2 regions of the Micromonospora sp. NPDC005553 genome follow, and region 1 is predicted to be linked to the other one. Evidence: predicted binding sites of a transcription regulator. Region 1 holds the regulator's gene; the other holds the start of a gene.
What was found. The regulator HrcA, encoded in region 1, represses chaperone genes, less so after heat shock. The targets are predictions, from matches to a motif close to GGTTNGCACNCTCNNNNNGAGNGTGCNAACC.
Positions count from the first base shown of each region.

Region 1 (7,265 bases):
TTCCGCTGGCCGCGATCAACTCCCGGCCCGGAAGTCGTACCGGTCGAAGGTCTCCTGGTGGCGGGTGAACCGGTACGTCGCCCAGTGCATCCGGACCACCGCGCCGGCCTCGTCCCGGGTCAGCCGTAGCAGCTCCCCGACCTCCCGACCGGAGACCACCCGGAACACGTCCGGCTGGTCCGGCAGCGGGGTGAAGATCGCCGGCGGACGTCCGGTCGGGTCACCGACCCCGCGCGCCCGCAGGGTGCCGTCGTGCCACGAGAAGACGTACTCGGAGCCCTCGCCCCACCAGCGGCCGAGCACACCCCGCAGGGCCGCCGGCGCGGGTGCGCCGGGTCGCCAGGGCTCGATCTCGGCCGGGTCGCGCTCGACCGCCGCGGCGAGCAGTCGGTGCGACAGATCGAACAGATCGGTCGCCGTGCCGGACGAGCCGAGCACGGCGGCGCCCATCGCCCCGGGCGTGCCGTCACCGCCGCGACGGCCGTACGCCCCGGCGAGGAACCCGGGCATCGCCCCGTCGTGCCCCACGTGCATCACCCGCTCCCCCTGCGGGATCAGGATCAGCCCGAGCCCGAAGCCCGCGCCCCAGAGCGTCTCGTCGGTGGTGGTCAGCGGCCACCGCATCTCGTCCAGGGTGGCCGGGGCGAGGACCGCGCCGGACGGGTCCAGCGCCGCCGGGTCGGCCAGGAACGCCGCCCAGCGGGCCATGTCGGTAGCGGTGCTCCAGAGCTGGGCGGCCGGGCCGACCGCGCCGAAGTCGGTCGGCGGTTCCGGGTGCGCCTCGTCGGAGTACGCGTCGACCAGGAACCCGGTGGCCGCCGTCGGGCGTGGGGTCACCGTGGTGTCGGTCAGCCCCAGCGGAGTCAGGATCCGCTCGGTGAGCGCCTGCGCCCAGCTGCCGCCCCGGAGCCGGGCGACGAGTTGGCCGAGTACGGCCACGCCCAGGTTGGAGTAGTGGAACCGCCGGCCGGTCGGCAGCACCCGCTCGGCCCGGTCCAGCTCGGCGACCAGTTGGTCGTCGTCCGGTGCGCGCAGGCTGTCCCACACATCGCCGAACGGCTCGCGTTGCAGGCCGCCGGTGTGCGACAGCAACCGGCGTACGGTCAGCTCGCCGTGCGCCGGGAGGTCGAGGTGCCGGCCCACCGGGTCGTCCAGGTCCAGCAGCCCGTCGTCGCGGCACTGCAGGACCAGCACCGCGGTGAACGTCTTGGTGATCGAGCCGATCCGGAACTGGGTGCCCGCGCCCAGAGGGCTGTCGGTGCCGGTCTCGCCGACGGTGCAGCTCCAGAGCGGTCGGTCGGCCCGGTGCAGGGCCGCGGAGATCGCCGGCACCCGCGCTTCGGCCTGCACCCGCCGGACCAACCGGGCCAGGTGCTCATCCACCCCAGAGCCGGGTGCCGCCCCTGGGGTCACGCCAGGTCCCGGGCGAGCATCGGGCCGAGCGGCACACCACCGAGCAGGTGCGCGTGCACGTGGAACACCTCCTGCCCGCCGTACGCGCCGGTGTTGAACATCAGCCGGAAACCGTCGCCGAGCAGCCCCTCGTCCTCGGCCACGGCGGCGGACGTCGCCAGCACGTCGGCGGCCAGCGCCGGGTCACCCTGGGCGAGCGTGGCGACGTCGGCGTAGTGCTCCTTCGGAATGACCAGGACGTGCACCGGCGCCTTCGGGTCGATGTCGCGGAAGGCGAGCGTGGTGTCGGTCTCCCGGACCACTGTGGCCGGGATCTCCCCAGCGACGATGCGGCAGAACAGGCAGTCGGATCCCATCGGAGCAGTGTAGGGACCAACGGGCCGGGGACACTCCGGCGCGGCGACCGCCACCGGCCTGTTCGCGGGGAAGGCACGCTGAGGCAGGATGGCCGGCATGACGGATCGGGCGGTACTCGTGACCGGGGCCTCGCGCGGGATCGGCCGCGCGGTGGCGGAGGCGTTCGCGGCCGGCGGTGACCGGGTGGCCATCCACCACCGGGACTCCGCCGAGGCGGCCGAGGAGCTGCGCGCGCAGCTGCCGGGCACCGGGCACGTGGTGGTCCGCGCCGACCTCACCGATCCGGACGCGGTCCGGGCCATGGTCGACCGGGCCGCCGAATTGCTCGGCGGGCTGGACGTGCTGGTCAACAACGCCGGGACGTACGGCGACCGCGACGACCCGCACCCGATCTTCGGTGCCTCGTACGAGCAGTGGCAGCAGCGCTGGCGGCAGGTGGTGGAGACCAACCTGACCGGCGCCGGCAACGCCATCTGGTGCGCCGCCCAGCACATGCGCGAACGCGGCGGGCGGATCGTCAACGTCTCGTCCCGTGGCGCGTTCCGTGGCGAGCCGCACCAGCCGGCGTACGGGGCCAGCAAGGCGGGGCTCAACGCGCTGGGCCAGTCCCTCGCTGTGGCGCTCGCGCCGTACGGCATCGCGGTCGCCACCGTCGCGCCGGGCTTCGTGGCGACCGACATGGTCACCGAGTACCTGCGCGGTGAGGAGGGCGTGGCCATCCGGGCGCAGAGCCCGTTCGACCGGGTGGGCAGACCGGAGGAGATCGCCGCCGCCGTGCACTGGCTCGCCTCGCCGCAGGCCGAGTGGGCCTCCGGCACGATCGTCGACCTCAACGGCGCCTCGTACCTGCGCAGTTGAGGTCGACGCGAGCGGCAAATCACCTGGCCAGGGATGTGGTTGGCGGTTCGTGGGCGGGTAAGTCTCACCGACATGGCCGACTCCGCGCTGCTGGACCTCACCGCCGACTACCGGGTGGCCGATGGCCACGACGACGACCCTGTCCTGCTCCGCCCCGACGGCACCCCCGTCGAGACCTGGCGCGAGGACTACCCGTACGACGAGCGACTGGACCGCGACGAGTACGACCGTGACAAGCGGCTGCTCCAGATCGAGCTGCTGAAGCTCCAAGACTGGATCAAGGAGTCCGGCGAGCGTTTGGTGATCCTCTTCGAGGGCCGGGACGCCGCCGGCAAGGGCGGCACCATCAAACGCTTCATGGAGCACCTCAACCCGCGTGGCGCGTCGGTGGTGGCGCTCGCCAAGCCGGACGAGCGGGAAGCCGCCCAGTGGTACTTCCAGCGCTGGCTGGCACACCTGCCGGCGGCCGGCGAGATCGTGCTGTTCGACCGTTCCTGGTACAACAGGGCCGGCGTGGAGCGGGTGATGGGCTTCTGCAGCCGTAAGGAGTACCTGGAGTTTCTGCGGCAGGCCCCGGAGCTGGAACGGATGCTGGTGCGCTCGGGTATCCGGCTGGTCAAGTTCTGGTTCTCCGTCTCACAGAACGAGCAGCGCACCCGGTTCGCGATCCGCCAGGTCGACCCGGTCCGGCAGTGGAAGCTGTCTCCGATGGACATCGCCTCGCTGGACCGGTGGGACGAGTACACCGAGGCCAAGGAGGCGATGTTCTTCTGGACCGACACGGCCGACGCGCCGTGGACGGTGGTGAAGAGCAACGACAAGAAGCGGGCTCGACTCGAGGCGATTCGGCACGTGCTGCACCGCTTCGACTACACCGGCAAGGACCCCGACGTGGTCGGCACACCGGACCCGCAGATCATCGGAAACGCTGGGCTGGACCTGGGGCCGGAGGAGGAGGTCGTACCGGTGTTCCCGAGGCCCTGAACGGTCACCAGCGGCCGAGGCGGGCGGCGAGCACGCTGAGGGCCGCCACCCCGGCGGTGGAGGTGCGCAGCACGGCCGGCCCGAGGCGTACGGGTCGCCCGCCGGCCTCGGCGAAGGCGGTCAACTCGGCCGGGGCGATGCCACCCTCCGGGCCGATCACCAGCACGATCTCGCCGGTGGAGGGCAGCTCGGCGGTGGTGAGCCGGTCGTCGGCCTCCTCGTGCAGCACGAACCCGCCGGCGGCACCGGCGATCCGGCGGGCAACGGTGGCGGTGGACTCGTCCGGCGCACCGGCCACCACCGGCAGCCACGGTCGGCGGGCCTGCTTGGCCGCCTCCCGTGCGGTGGCCACCCACTTCTCCCGGGCACGTACGCCCCGGTCGCCGCGCCACTGGGTCACCGAGCGCGAGGCAGCCCAGGGCACGATCTCGTCCACCCCGACCTCGGTCATCGCCTGCACGGCCAGCTCACCCCGGTCGCCCTTGGCGATGCCCTGCACCGTCACCAACCGGGGTACTGGCGCGTCCGCGTACCCCCGGGAGGTGACGGTGACCTCCAGGCTGCCCCGGCCGACGGCCGTGACCACGGCGGCGGCCGTGCCACCCCGGCCGTCGGCCAGCAGTAACTCCTCGCCGACGCGCAACCGCTGCACTGTTGCGGCGTGGTGCCCCTCCGGGCCGTCCACTGTCAGCGCGTCGCCGGTGGGCAGCGCCTCCACCAGGAACAGCGGTGCGGACACCTCAGGCGTGCCCGTTGAACGCGTCGCGCATCCGGGAGAAGAAGCCGCCCTGCTTGGATAACTCGGCGACCTCCTCACCACGGGTCTTGGCGAAGTCGCGCAGCATCTTCTCCTGGTCCGGGTCGAGCTTGGTCGGCGTCCGCACGTCCAGGTGGACGTAGAGGTCGCCCCGGCCGGTGCCGCGCAGGTGCGGCACGCCCCGGGCGCGCAGTCGCAGCGTGCTGGCCGGCTGGGTGCCGGCCTTGACGTCGACGGTCTCCTCGCTGTCCAGCGTCTTGATGGTCAGCCGGGTGCCCAACGCGGCCGCCGTCATCGGCACCGTGACCCGGCAGTGCAGGTCGTCGCCCTTGCGGGAGTACACGTCGTGCGGGCGCTCGTGGATCTCCACGTAGAGGTCGCCGGCGGTGCCGCCGCCGGGGCCCACCTCGCCCTGCTGGGCCAGCCGGATCCGCATGCCGTCCTCGACACCGGCCGGGATCTTGACGGTCAACGAACGGCGGGTCCGCACCCGGCCGTCGCCGGCGCAGGTGGGGCAGGGGTGCGGGATGGTGGTGCCGTAGCCCTGGCACACGGTGCACGGCCGGGCGGAGACCACCTGGCCGAGGAAGGTGCGCTGCACCGACTGCACCTCGCCCCGACCACCACACGCCTCGCAGGTCGCCAGGTGCGTGCCGGCGGCCGTGCCGGCGCCGGAGCAGGTGGTGCAGAGCACCGCGGTGTCGACGGTGATCGGGGCCTCCACGCCGAAGGCCGTCTCGTGCAGGTCGAGTTCGAGCCGCAGGATCGCGTCGGCCCCAGGGCGGGTACGCGGCCGGGGGCCACGGGCGCCACCTCCGGCACCGCCGAAGAACGCGTCCATGATGTCCTGGAAACCGACGAACGGGCCGGCGCCTCCGGGGCCACCCGGGCCGCCGGCGCCGCCGCCACCAGGGGCGAGCGGGTCACCACCCAGGTCGACGATCTGCCGCTTACGGTCGTCCGAGAGGACCTCGTACGCGGCGTTGATGTCCTTGAACTTCTCCTGAGCCTCCGGGTCCGGATTGACGTCCGGGTGGAACTGGCGCGCCAGCTTGCGGTAGGCGCGCTTGATCTCGTCATCGGAGGCTTCCCGGCTCACACCGAGAATGCCGTAGTAGTCCCTGGCCACTGCGTTCCGTGTCCTCATGTTCGTCTCGCGTTGCGCCGGTCGGCGGCCGCAGCCGGCCGCATCGGCCCTGACCAATCAGTTCTGGGCCAGCAACTCGCCCACGTAGCGTGCCACGGCGCGGACCGTGGCGATGTTGCCGGGGTAGTCCATCCGGGTGGGCCCCAGCACCCCCAGGCCGCCCAGGATGGTGGTGCCCGGGCCGTACCCGGTGCTGACCACCGAGGCGGCTCGCAGGTTGTCGAACTCGTTCTCGTCGCCGATCAGCACCCGGGTCGTGCTCGGCTCGGTCTCACCGATGAGCTTGAGCAGCACGACCTCCTCCTCCAGAGCTTCGAGGATCGGCCGCAGGGAGCCCTGGAAGTCGAGCAGGCCGCCCCGGGTGAGGTTCGCGGTGCCGGCGAGGGCGATCCGCTCCTCGTGCCGCTCGACGAGCGTCTCCAGCAGGACGGTGGCGAGCGTGGTCATGGTCGGACGCAGGCCGGGCGGCGCTTCCTCGACCAGCGCCTGCACCAGCGGGGGCGTCTCGGACAGTCGGGCGTTGGCGAGCTTCTCGTTGATCAGTCGGCGCAGGTCGGTGACGTCGTCGGCGGGCACCGGGCCGGGCAGCTCCACGAGTCGCTGCTCCACCCGCCCGGTGTCGGCGATCATGACGAGCATCAACCGGGTGGTGGAGATCGGCACCAGCTCCAGGTGACGCACCGAGGAGCGGGCCAGGCTCGGGTACTGCACGACGGCGACCTGTCGGGTCAGCTGGGCGAGCAACCGCACCGTGCGGTGCACCACGTCGTCGAGGTCGACAGCGCCGACCAGGAAGCGCTCGATGGCCCGGCGCTCGGCCGGGCTGAGCGGTTTGACCCGGGACAACCGGTCGACGAAGAGGCGGTAGCCGCGGTCGGTGGGCACCCGGCCGGCACTGGTGTGCGGCTGCCGGATGTAGCCCTCCTCCTCCAGCACGGCCATGTCGTTGCGGACCGTGGCCGGAGAGACCCCCAGCTGGTGCCGCTCGACCAGCGCCTTGCTGCCGACCGGCTCCTGGGTGGAGACGTAGTCTTCGACGATGGCGCGGAGCACGGCGAGTTTCCGGTCGTCGAGACCCATCCTCCGCACCTCCTGTCGCACGTCGGCCGCCGGCGCTCTGGGCCGGCCGGGCCGTCCTGGCACTCGACTGTAGCGAGTGCCAGTCTACGTCGGCGGGCCCGCCGACGCGATGATCAACGGCCACCCTTCGGTGCGGCCCACGACACCCTGTTGGGCCGATCGGCCCGCACTGGGAGGCGAAGTCGCTCTGGTGCGGCGTTGCCACCGGCACCTACCGTGACATCCATGACTGAACCTCCTCGCCCTCCCGGGTCGGGCGACCCCGGCAACTACCCGCCGGAGCCCACCTCCCCCGGGCCGTACCCGTCGGCCGAGCCGCCCACCGCACCACTGTCCGGGGCGCCCGGCCCGGCCGGCTATCCCCCGCCCGGTGGCTATCCGCCGCCCACCGGTGACCAACCGCCGTCAGGCGGCTACCCTCCGGCAGGCGGTTACCCCCCGGCAGGCGGATACCCCCCGCCCGGGGGCTATCCCCCGCCCGGGGGCTATCCCCCGCCCGGCGGCTACCCGGCCGGTGGGGCCTACGGCGGCCCCGGCGGCGGCTACGCCAACAACGAGGACAAGACCTGGGCGCTGGTCGCGCACTTCGGCGGCGCGCTCGGCGCGCTGGTCAGTTTCGGTCCGCTGGGCTTCGTCGCCCCGCTGATCGCCTACCTGGCCCGGGGCCAG
Region 1 covers NZ_JBIAJD010000012.1:8,853-16,117, forward strand. The annotation lists gene ACFYPG_RS31645 (serine hydrolase domain-containing protein) at 16-1,383, opposite strand; gene ACFYPG_RS31650 (histidine triad nucleotide-binding protein) at 1,410-1,769, opposite strand; gene ACFYPG_RS31655 (SDR family oxidoreductase) at 1,867-2,628, shown strand; gene ppk2 (polyphosphate kinase 2) at 2,701-3,612, shown strand; gene ACFYPG_RS31665 (16S rRNA (uracil(1498)-N(3))-methyltransferase) at 3,617-4,351, opposite strand; gene dnaJ (molecular chaperone DnaJ) at 4,353-5,498, opposite strand; gene hrcA (heat-inducible transcriptional repressor HrcA) at 5,574-6,596, opposite strand; gene ACFYPG_RS31680 (DUF4870 domain-containing protein) at 6,822-7,265, shown strand, end outside.

Region 2 (7,265 bases), on a different contig from region 1:
TGGAACATGACCGCGGACCTGTCGTACGACGGGTCGCCGGCACTGCGGTCCACCGAGGCGACGGAGCGGCGGCTGGCCGACCAGGGCATCACGGTACGCCGGGCGGAGCTGGCGGACCTTCCAGCGTTGGCCGCGTTCGCCCGGTCCACCTTCGGCGGAACGTGGGACGGTGAGCTGGCCGGTTCGGTGGGGCGCGCCGACGCCGGTTGCCACCTGGCGGAGCGGGACGGCGAGGTGCTCGGCTTCGCCGCGTACGGGTCGTCCCGGCCGAGCTGGTTCGGGCCGATGGGCACCGCACCGGCCGCGGAGGGGTCGGGCATCGGTGGGGTGCTGTTGCGGCGCTGCCTGCGCGACCAGCGGGCGGCGGGGCTGGACCGGGCACAGATCGGCTGGGTAGGACCGGTGCCGTTCTACTCGGGCAGCGCGGGTGCGCGGATCGAGCGGGTCTTCTTCCTGTACCGGCGGACCCTGTCCGGGGGATAACCGGGGCAAACAGGACATAGATCCATTCGCCCGCATCGGCCAACGACGCCCCCTACCGTTTCGGTAGAGGAGGCAGCCATGACCACGGATGACAACCAGACCGAGGACGGCCCGCCGATCACCTGGAAACCGGTGGGTGAACTCCCCGGCCAACTGCCGTTCGACAGGCTCGACTACGGCGACGCCGAGCAACTGGCCGAGATGACCACCGACGGCGAGCCGCCGGTGGCCGAGGAGTCGCAGGAGATGGTGGACGCACCGATCCAGCTGCTCCCGCCGTACAGCCGGGCACACAAGCGGCGCAACCAGCGCCCACTGCCGACCTGACGACGAACGGGGCGGACCGCGTCAGCGGCCCGCCCCGTTCGGTGTCGGAACTGGACTCAGAAGTCCATGTCCCCGCCACCCGGGCCAGCCGGGGCAGCCGGGGTCTTCTCCGGCTTGTCCGCGACAACAGCCTCGGTGGTGAGGAAGAGCGCCGCGATGGAAGCGGCGTTCTGCAGCGCCGAACGCGTCACCTTGGCCGGGTCGATGATGCCCGCGGCCAGCAGGTCGACGTACTCGCCGTTGGCGGCGTTCAGACCGTGACCCGCTTCGAGGTTACGGACCTTCTCCACCACGACGCCGCCCTCAAGGCCGGCGTTGACGGCGATCTGCCGCAGCGGGGCGTCCAGCGCGACCTTGACGATGTTCGCACCGGTCGCCTCGTCGCCGACCAGGTCGAGCTTGTCGAAGGCGGTCTTGCCGGCCTGCACCAGCGCGACGCCGCCACCCGGGACGATGCCCTCTTCGACGGCCGCCTTCGCGTTGCGAACGGCGTCCTCGATGCGGTGCTTGCGCTCCTTGAGCTCGACCTCGGTGGCCGCGCCGACCTTGATGACCGCGACGCCGCCGGCCAGCTTGGCCAGCCGCTCCTGCAGCTTCTCGCGGTCGTAGTCGGAGTCGCTCTTGTCGATCTCGGCCCGGATCTGGTTGACCCGGCCCTGGATCTGCTCGGCGTCACCGGCACCGTCGACGATGGTGGTCTCGTCCTTGGTCACCACGACCTTGCGGGCGCGGCCCAGCATGTCGACGGTCGCGGCGTCGAGCTTGAGGCCGACCTCCTCGCTGATGACCTGGCCACCGGCGAGGATGGCGATGTCGGTCAGCATGGCCTTGCGGCGGTCACCGAAGCCCGGTGCCTTGACGGCGACCGACTTGAAGGTGCCACGGACCTTGTTGACAACCAGGGTGGCGAGGGCCTCGCCCTCCAGGTCCTCGGCGATGATCAGCAGCGGCTTGCCCGACTGCATGACCTTCTCCAGGATCGGGAGCAGGTCCTTCACCGACGAGATCTTGCTGTTGGCGATCAGGATGTACGGGTCGTCGAAGACGGCCTCCATACGCTCCGGGTCGGTCATGAAGTAGGCCGAGATGTAGCCCTTGTCGAAGCGCATGCCCTCGGTGAGCTCCAGCTCCAGCCCGAAGGTGTTGCTCTCCTCGACGGTGATGACGCCTTCCTTGCCGACCTTGTCCATCGCCTCGGCGATGATCTCGCCGACGGTGCTGTCACCAGCGGAGATGGAGGCGGTGGAGGCGATCTGCTCCTTGGTCTCGACGTCCTTGGCGAGCTTGGACAGCTCCTCCGAGACGCTCGCGACGGCAGCCTCGATGCCCCGCTTCAGGGCCATCGGGTTGGCGCCGGCGGCCACGTTACGCAGGCCCTCGCGAACCAGGGCCTGGGCCAGGACGGTCGCCGTCGTCGTGCCGTCACCGGCAACGTCGTCGGTCTTCTTGGCGACCTCCTTGACCAGCTCAGCGCCGATCTTCTCGTACGGGTCCTCGAGCTCGATCTCCTTGGCGATGCTCACACCATCGTTGGTGATGGTGGGGGCACCCCACTTCTTCTCGAGCACGACGTTGCGGCCCTTGGGGCCGAGGGTCACCTTTACGGCGTCAGCGAGCTGGTTCATGCCACGCTCGAGGCCGCGGCGCGCCTCTTCGTCGAACGCGATCATCTTTGCCATACGGTGTTGTCCTCCTGGACACTCACGGCCACCCGAGTGTGTGTCCCGGATGGGCCGCCTGGTGTACACACTCGGGACGTCGCCACCAGGCGACGACGACGTCCTTCGGCCGGGCCGGATAGCCCGCGACGACCGGCCATGTGCTGCCCCGGTGTCTCCACACCGGCACAACCTGGCCCCACCGTCCCGACCGTTGGCACTCACGGTACGCGAGTGCCAATGACTTGTTTAGCACTCTCCCCTGCCGAGTGCAAGCACGATGCCGCCGCTCAGCCGAGTTCCGCGGCCAGTCCAGCGCTGTTCACCGGCGCCTCATGGGCACGCTGCTCGACGTACGTCACCAGCAGACCGATCATCTGGGCGAGGTGGGCCGGCAGGGCCAACACCGCGGTGATAGCGATCACCACCACCGCCCCGGCCGCGGTACCCGCCGAGGAGAACGGGTCCGTTCCGAGCGCGCCGGTGCCGATCCCTTCCAGGGCACCGGGGATCAGCGTGCCGACGATCACCGCCACGGCCACCAGGGCCACCCGTCCGAGCAGCAGGCCGAGCCGGTCGTGGAACATCCGGAACGATCGACCGATCGGGTTGTGCCGTTCGAAGAGATAGACCGGGCCGGCCATGCTCAGCGCGAAGGCCAGGTAGATGCCCGGCAGCACGCAGAAGCAGACACCGACGCCGATGAGCAGACTGACCAGCAGGGTCCAGGCCCACAGCCCGAGTGCCCGGCGCAGGCCGTAGCGCAACGCGGACTCCAGGCTGGCCGGCTGACCGGCCGCCTGCTGGGTGATCACCCAGGTGCCGGCGGCCCACCCGACGGCCTGCACCAACCCGACGACCAGGCTGCCGCCGAGCAACAGGACCAGGAGGCTCAGCAGTTCGGCGACGAAATTGTCCGGCAGCGCGGGGGTCGACGTCGATTCGGCCTGCGCGGCCCACTTCGCCGACGGGTCCAGCCCGAGGGAGACCACCGAGAGCACCGCCGCGGGCAGCACCTGGGTGAGCAGCATGATCGGCACCAACTGCCGCCAGCCCCGGCGCAGCGCTCCGCCGCACCGGTTGAACCAGCCGCCGATACCCGCGCCGGGCGGCGTGACCAGGGCGTCGTTCGGGTCGGACCCGTAACCGGGCGGATACCAGCCGACCGGCGGCCCCGGGTACCACGGCTGCCCGCCGTAGGGACCCGACCCGGGCGGGTAGCCCCCGGTGGGCGGGAACGCCCAGCCCTGCGGTGGCGGGGCCGCACCCCAGGCACCCTGCGCGGGATCCCAGCCGGGCTGCGGACCGGCGGGGCCGGCCGGGGGCGTGCCCGGCCCCCAGCCGGGCGGCGGACCGGCGTGACCGGGGCTGCCGGCGGGCGAGGACGGGTCCGGCTCCCCCGACCCGGAGGACGGAGTGTGCGGGGGTGGCTGGTCGGTCATGAACGCTCCTCAGCATCGGCTGGAACGGTTCACGATCTTCCCGGGTGCGCGCCCCTGCCGCAGCCCCGACTCACGGGGCCGATCGGCCAGGAAAGCTCAGTCGATGACGCGTACGTGCTCTGCCTGTGGGCCCTTCTGGCCCTGGGTGATCTCGAACTCGACCCGCTGACCGTCGTCCAGCGCCTTGTAGCCGTCCATTTCGATCGCGGAGAAGTGGACAAAAACGTCCTGCCCGCCGTCGACGGCGATGAAGCCGTAGCCCTTTTCGGCGTTGAACCACTTCACGGAGCCCTGTGCCACTGTGCACTTCCCTCACTCTGCCCGGCGTTGCCTGACTCGGCGCACGGCACGGCCGGGCGCCCCGGACCACCGACTCAGCGATCGATGACCGCCATTGAAGAAGGTGACCGAAATCGCACGCTACACGAGGACTGACGGCCGCGCACGGCCACAAAACAGACACACTCCGAGGCGCACCGGCCGCGCTGATCGGCCGGGTTCCCGAGCCACCGGATTCGCCCGCGTCATTGCGAAATGGAGGGACGGTCGCCGGCGGCCCCGAGATGACGGCGATCGGGCCCAGCCCGCGAAACGCCATCCCTGCCCTGTGGTAGGCATGCGGACATGACCACCGACATGGGCTCGCCGACAGTGCGGCTCGCGGAGATCCGCCGGGTCCGGCCGGAGGACGCCGCCCGGATGCGGGCGCTGCGCCTGGAGATGCTGGCCGACGCGCCGTTGGCCTTCCTGGAGACCCTGGCGGACGCGGCGGCCCGACCGCACAACGAGTTCGCCGCCCGGGTCGCGTACACCTCGGCCGGTGCCGGTAACGCGCAGTTCGTCGCCGACCCTGGCGGCCGGCTGGTCGGGCACGCCGGTGGTACGACCCACCCGAACGAACCGGGACTGACCGTGATCTACGCCGTGTACGTCACGCCGACCTGGCGCGGCAGTGGCCTGCTCGGCGAGCTGATCGACGGGGTGGCCGCCTGGTCGCGGGCCTGTGGCCGGCCGGAACTGCTGCTGGAGGTGGTGGTCGGCAACGACCGCGCCTACCGCGCCTACCAGCGCCTGGGCTTCAAGGACACCGGGGTACGGGTCCCCCACCCGAACATCCCAGCCCTAACCGAGCTACAGATGCGCCGACCCGCCTAGAACAGAGAACCATCCCAAGGCAGAACCACTGAGATGCCCTAAAAAAGCCGGCAGCGACGCCACCGCCGTGCCCACAACGGGTTTCCGGGGCAGCCCGACCCGCGCAGGGATCAAGCCTGACCGCCCGGAGCGGGTCGGGCTGCCCCGGAAACCCCCACCGCAACCACTACACGTGACGCCGCGACTGAACGATCCGGAACCGGTTGGCGACGTACGCCCCGTCGGTCAGCGCCGAGTTGGCCGCCGCGTTGGCTCCACTGCCGTGGAAGTCGGAGAACGCCGCCGACTGGTTCACGAAGACACCGCCGGTGAGGTTGCAGGACAGGTGCACCCCGACCTCGACCGCCACCGCCTCGGTGGCGTCCAGCACCGCCTCGTCGGTCGAGTAGACACCGGCGGTGAGCGCGCCCTTCTCGCCGACCGTCCGGCGCAGCAGCTCCAGGCTGTGCGTGGTCGAGTCGGTGGCGATGGCGAACGAGATCGGCCCGAACCATTCCCGGCCGTACGTTTCCGAGTCGTCCGCGGTCAGCTTCACGATCGTCGGGGTACGCACCACCGCGTCGGCGTACGACGGGTGGGCCACGGCCCGCGACTCCAGCACCGGCTCGCCGACCTTGGTCACCTCGGCCAGCCGCTCCAGCACCCCGTCGTTGACGATGGCGCCGGTCAGCTCCACACCCCGGGCCGGGTCGGCGGTGAGCTTGCCGACGGCGGCGGCGATCCCGCCGGCCACCTCGTCGAAGCTCTTGTGCCCCTGGTCGGTCTCGATGCCGCCGGCCGGGATGAGGATGTTCTGTGAGGTGGTGCACATCTGCCCGCTGTAGAGGGTCAGCGTGAACCCGAGGTTGCGGCACATGCCGGCGAAGTCGTCGGTGGAGTCGACGACGACGGTGTTGAGGCCGGCCTTCTCGGTGTAGACCGATGCCTGCCGGGCGTGCGTCTCCAGCCAGTCGCCGTACTCGGTGGAGCCGGTGAAGTCGACGATCCGGATGGCCCGGTGCAGAGCCAGGTCACTCGCGAGCTTCTCACCGGGCGCCTCGGCCGCCAGCATGATCAGGTTCGGGTCGAACCCGGCCTCGGCGAGCACCTCCCGGGCGTACTTCACGGTGATGGCCAACGGCAGCACCGCGCGCGGGTGCGGCTTGACGATCACCGGGTTGCCGGTGACCAGCGAGGCGAACAGCCCGGGGTACGAGTTCCAGGTCGGGAAGGTGTTGCAGCCGATCACCAGCGCCACCCCACGCGGCACCACGTGGAACGTCTTGGTCATCCGCAGCGGGTCACCCTTGCCGGCGGCCTTCTCCCAACCCGCCGTGCCCGGGTGCCGGGTCATCTCGGCGTACGCGTACGCCAGCGCCTCCAGCGCCCGGTCCAGCGCGTGCGCGCCACCGGCCTGGAAGGCCATCACGAACGCCTGCCCGCTGGTGAACTGCACAGCGTTGGCCAGCTCGAAGATGTGCTTGTGCAGCCGGTCGAGGATCTCCAGGCAGACGCCCACCCGGGCCTGCGGGCCGGCGTCGCGCCACGCCGGCAGCGCGGCGGAGGCGGCGTCGATCAGCTCACCGGGGCCGGCGTGTGGGTAACGCACCGCCAACTCCACCCCGAACGGGCTCGTCTCGGTGGCGACCCGAACGCCAGCGCCGGGTTGGTCGAGCGGAAAGTCACCGCCGAGGTACGCCTCGAAGGCGGCCTTACCGTCGGCGGCGGCGGTCTCGCCGTACACCCGGGGGCTGGGGGATTCGGGATAGGCGGACCAGTAGCCCCGCTCCGTGATCGCGGTCAGCGCACGGTTGAGGGTGTCGGCGTGCCTGTCGTACAGGGGATGCGGGGTCTCCGTCATGTGCGCCATCATGCCTGAGTCAGGTCCGCGAGCAGTAGCGCCGATACCCGTCAGAGGGTGAGCTGCCAGTCGGTCCACTGGTCCACCGGTCGGAAGCCGAGCTGTTCGTTGATCGACACCATGTAGCTGTTGCTGGCAGCGTTGAAGGTGTCGATCACCTGTACCGCCGGCTCGTGGGTGAGCAGGTGGTGCAGGTTCTCCGCCTTGGCGATGAGGCCGAGCCGGTGCCCACGGTGGGCCGGGTCGACGATGGTGATCTGCTGGAACGCGTGCCAACCGGCGGCGGCGCCCACGTCCAGCAGGGTCCAGGCGACCAGCCGGCCGGACGCCTCGTGTCGCATCCCGAGGTGGTAGCGCCGC
Region 2 covers NZ_JBIAJD010000003.1:277,382-284,646, reverse strand. The annotation lists gene ACFYPG_RS13785 (GNAT family N-acetyltransferase) at 1-483, shown strand, start outside; gene ACFYPG_RS13780 (hypothetical protein) at 562-810, shown strand; gene groL (chaperonin GroEL) at 867-2,489, opposite strand; gene ACFYPG_RS13770 (hypothetical protein) at 2,759-3,910, opposite strand; gene ACFYPG_RS13765 (cold-shock protein) at 4,007-4,210, opposite strand; gene ACFYPG_RS13760 (GNAT family N-acetyltransferase) at 4,535-5,065, shown strand; gene paaN (phenylacetic acid degradation protein PaaN) at 5,232-6,905, opposite strand; gene ACFYPG_RS13750 (GNAT family N-acetyltransferase) at 6,956-7,265, opposite strand, start outside.
Region 2: the regulator HrcA is predicted to act here: its motif matches at 2,681-2,711, upstream of groL (chaperonin GroEL).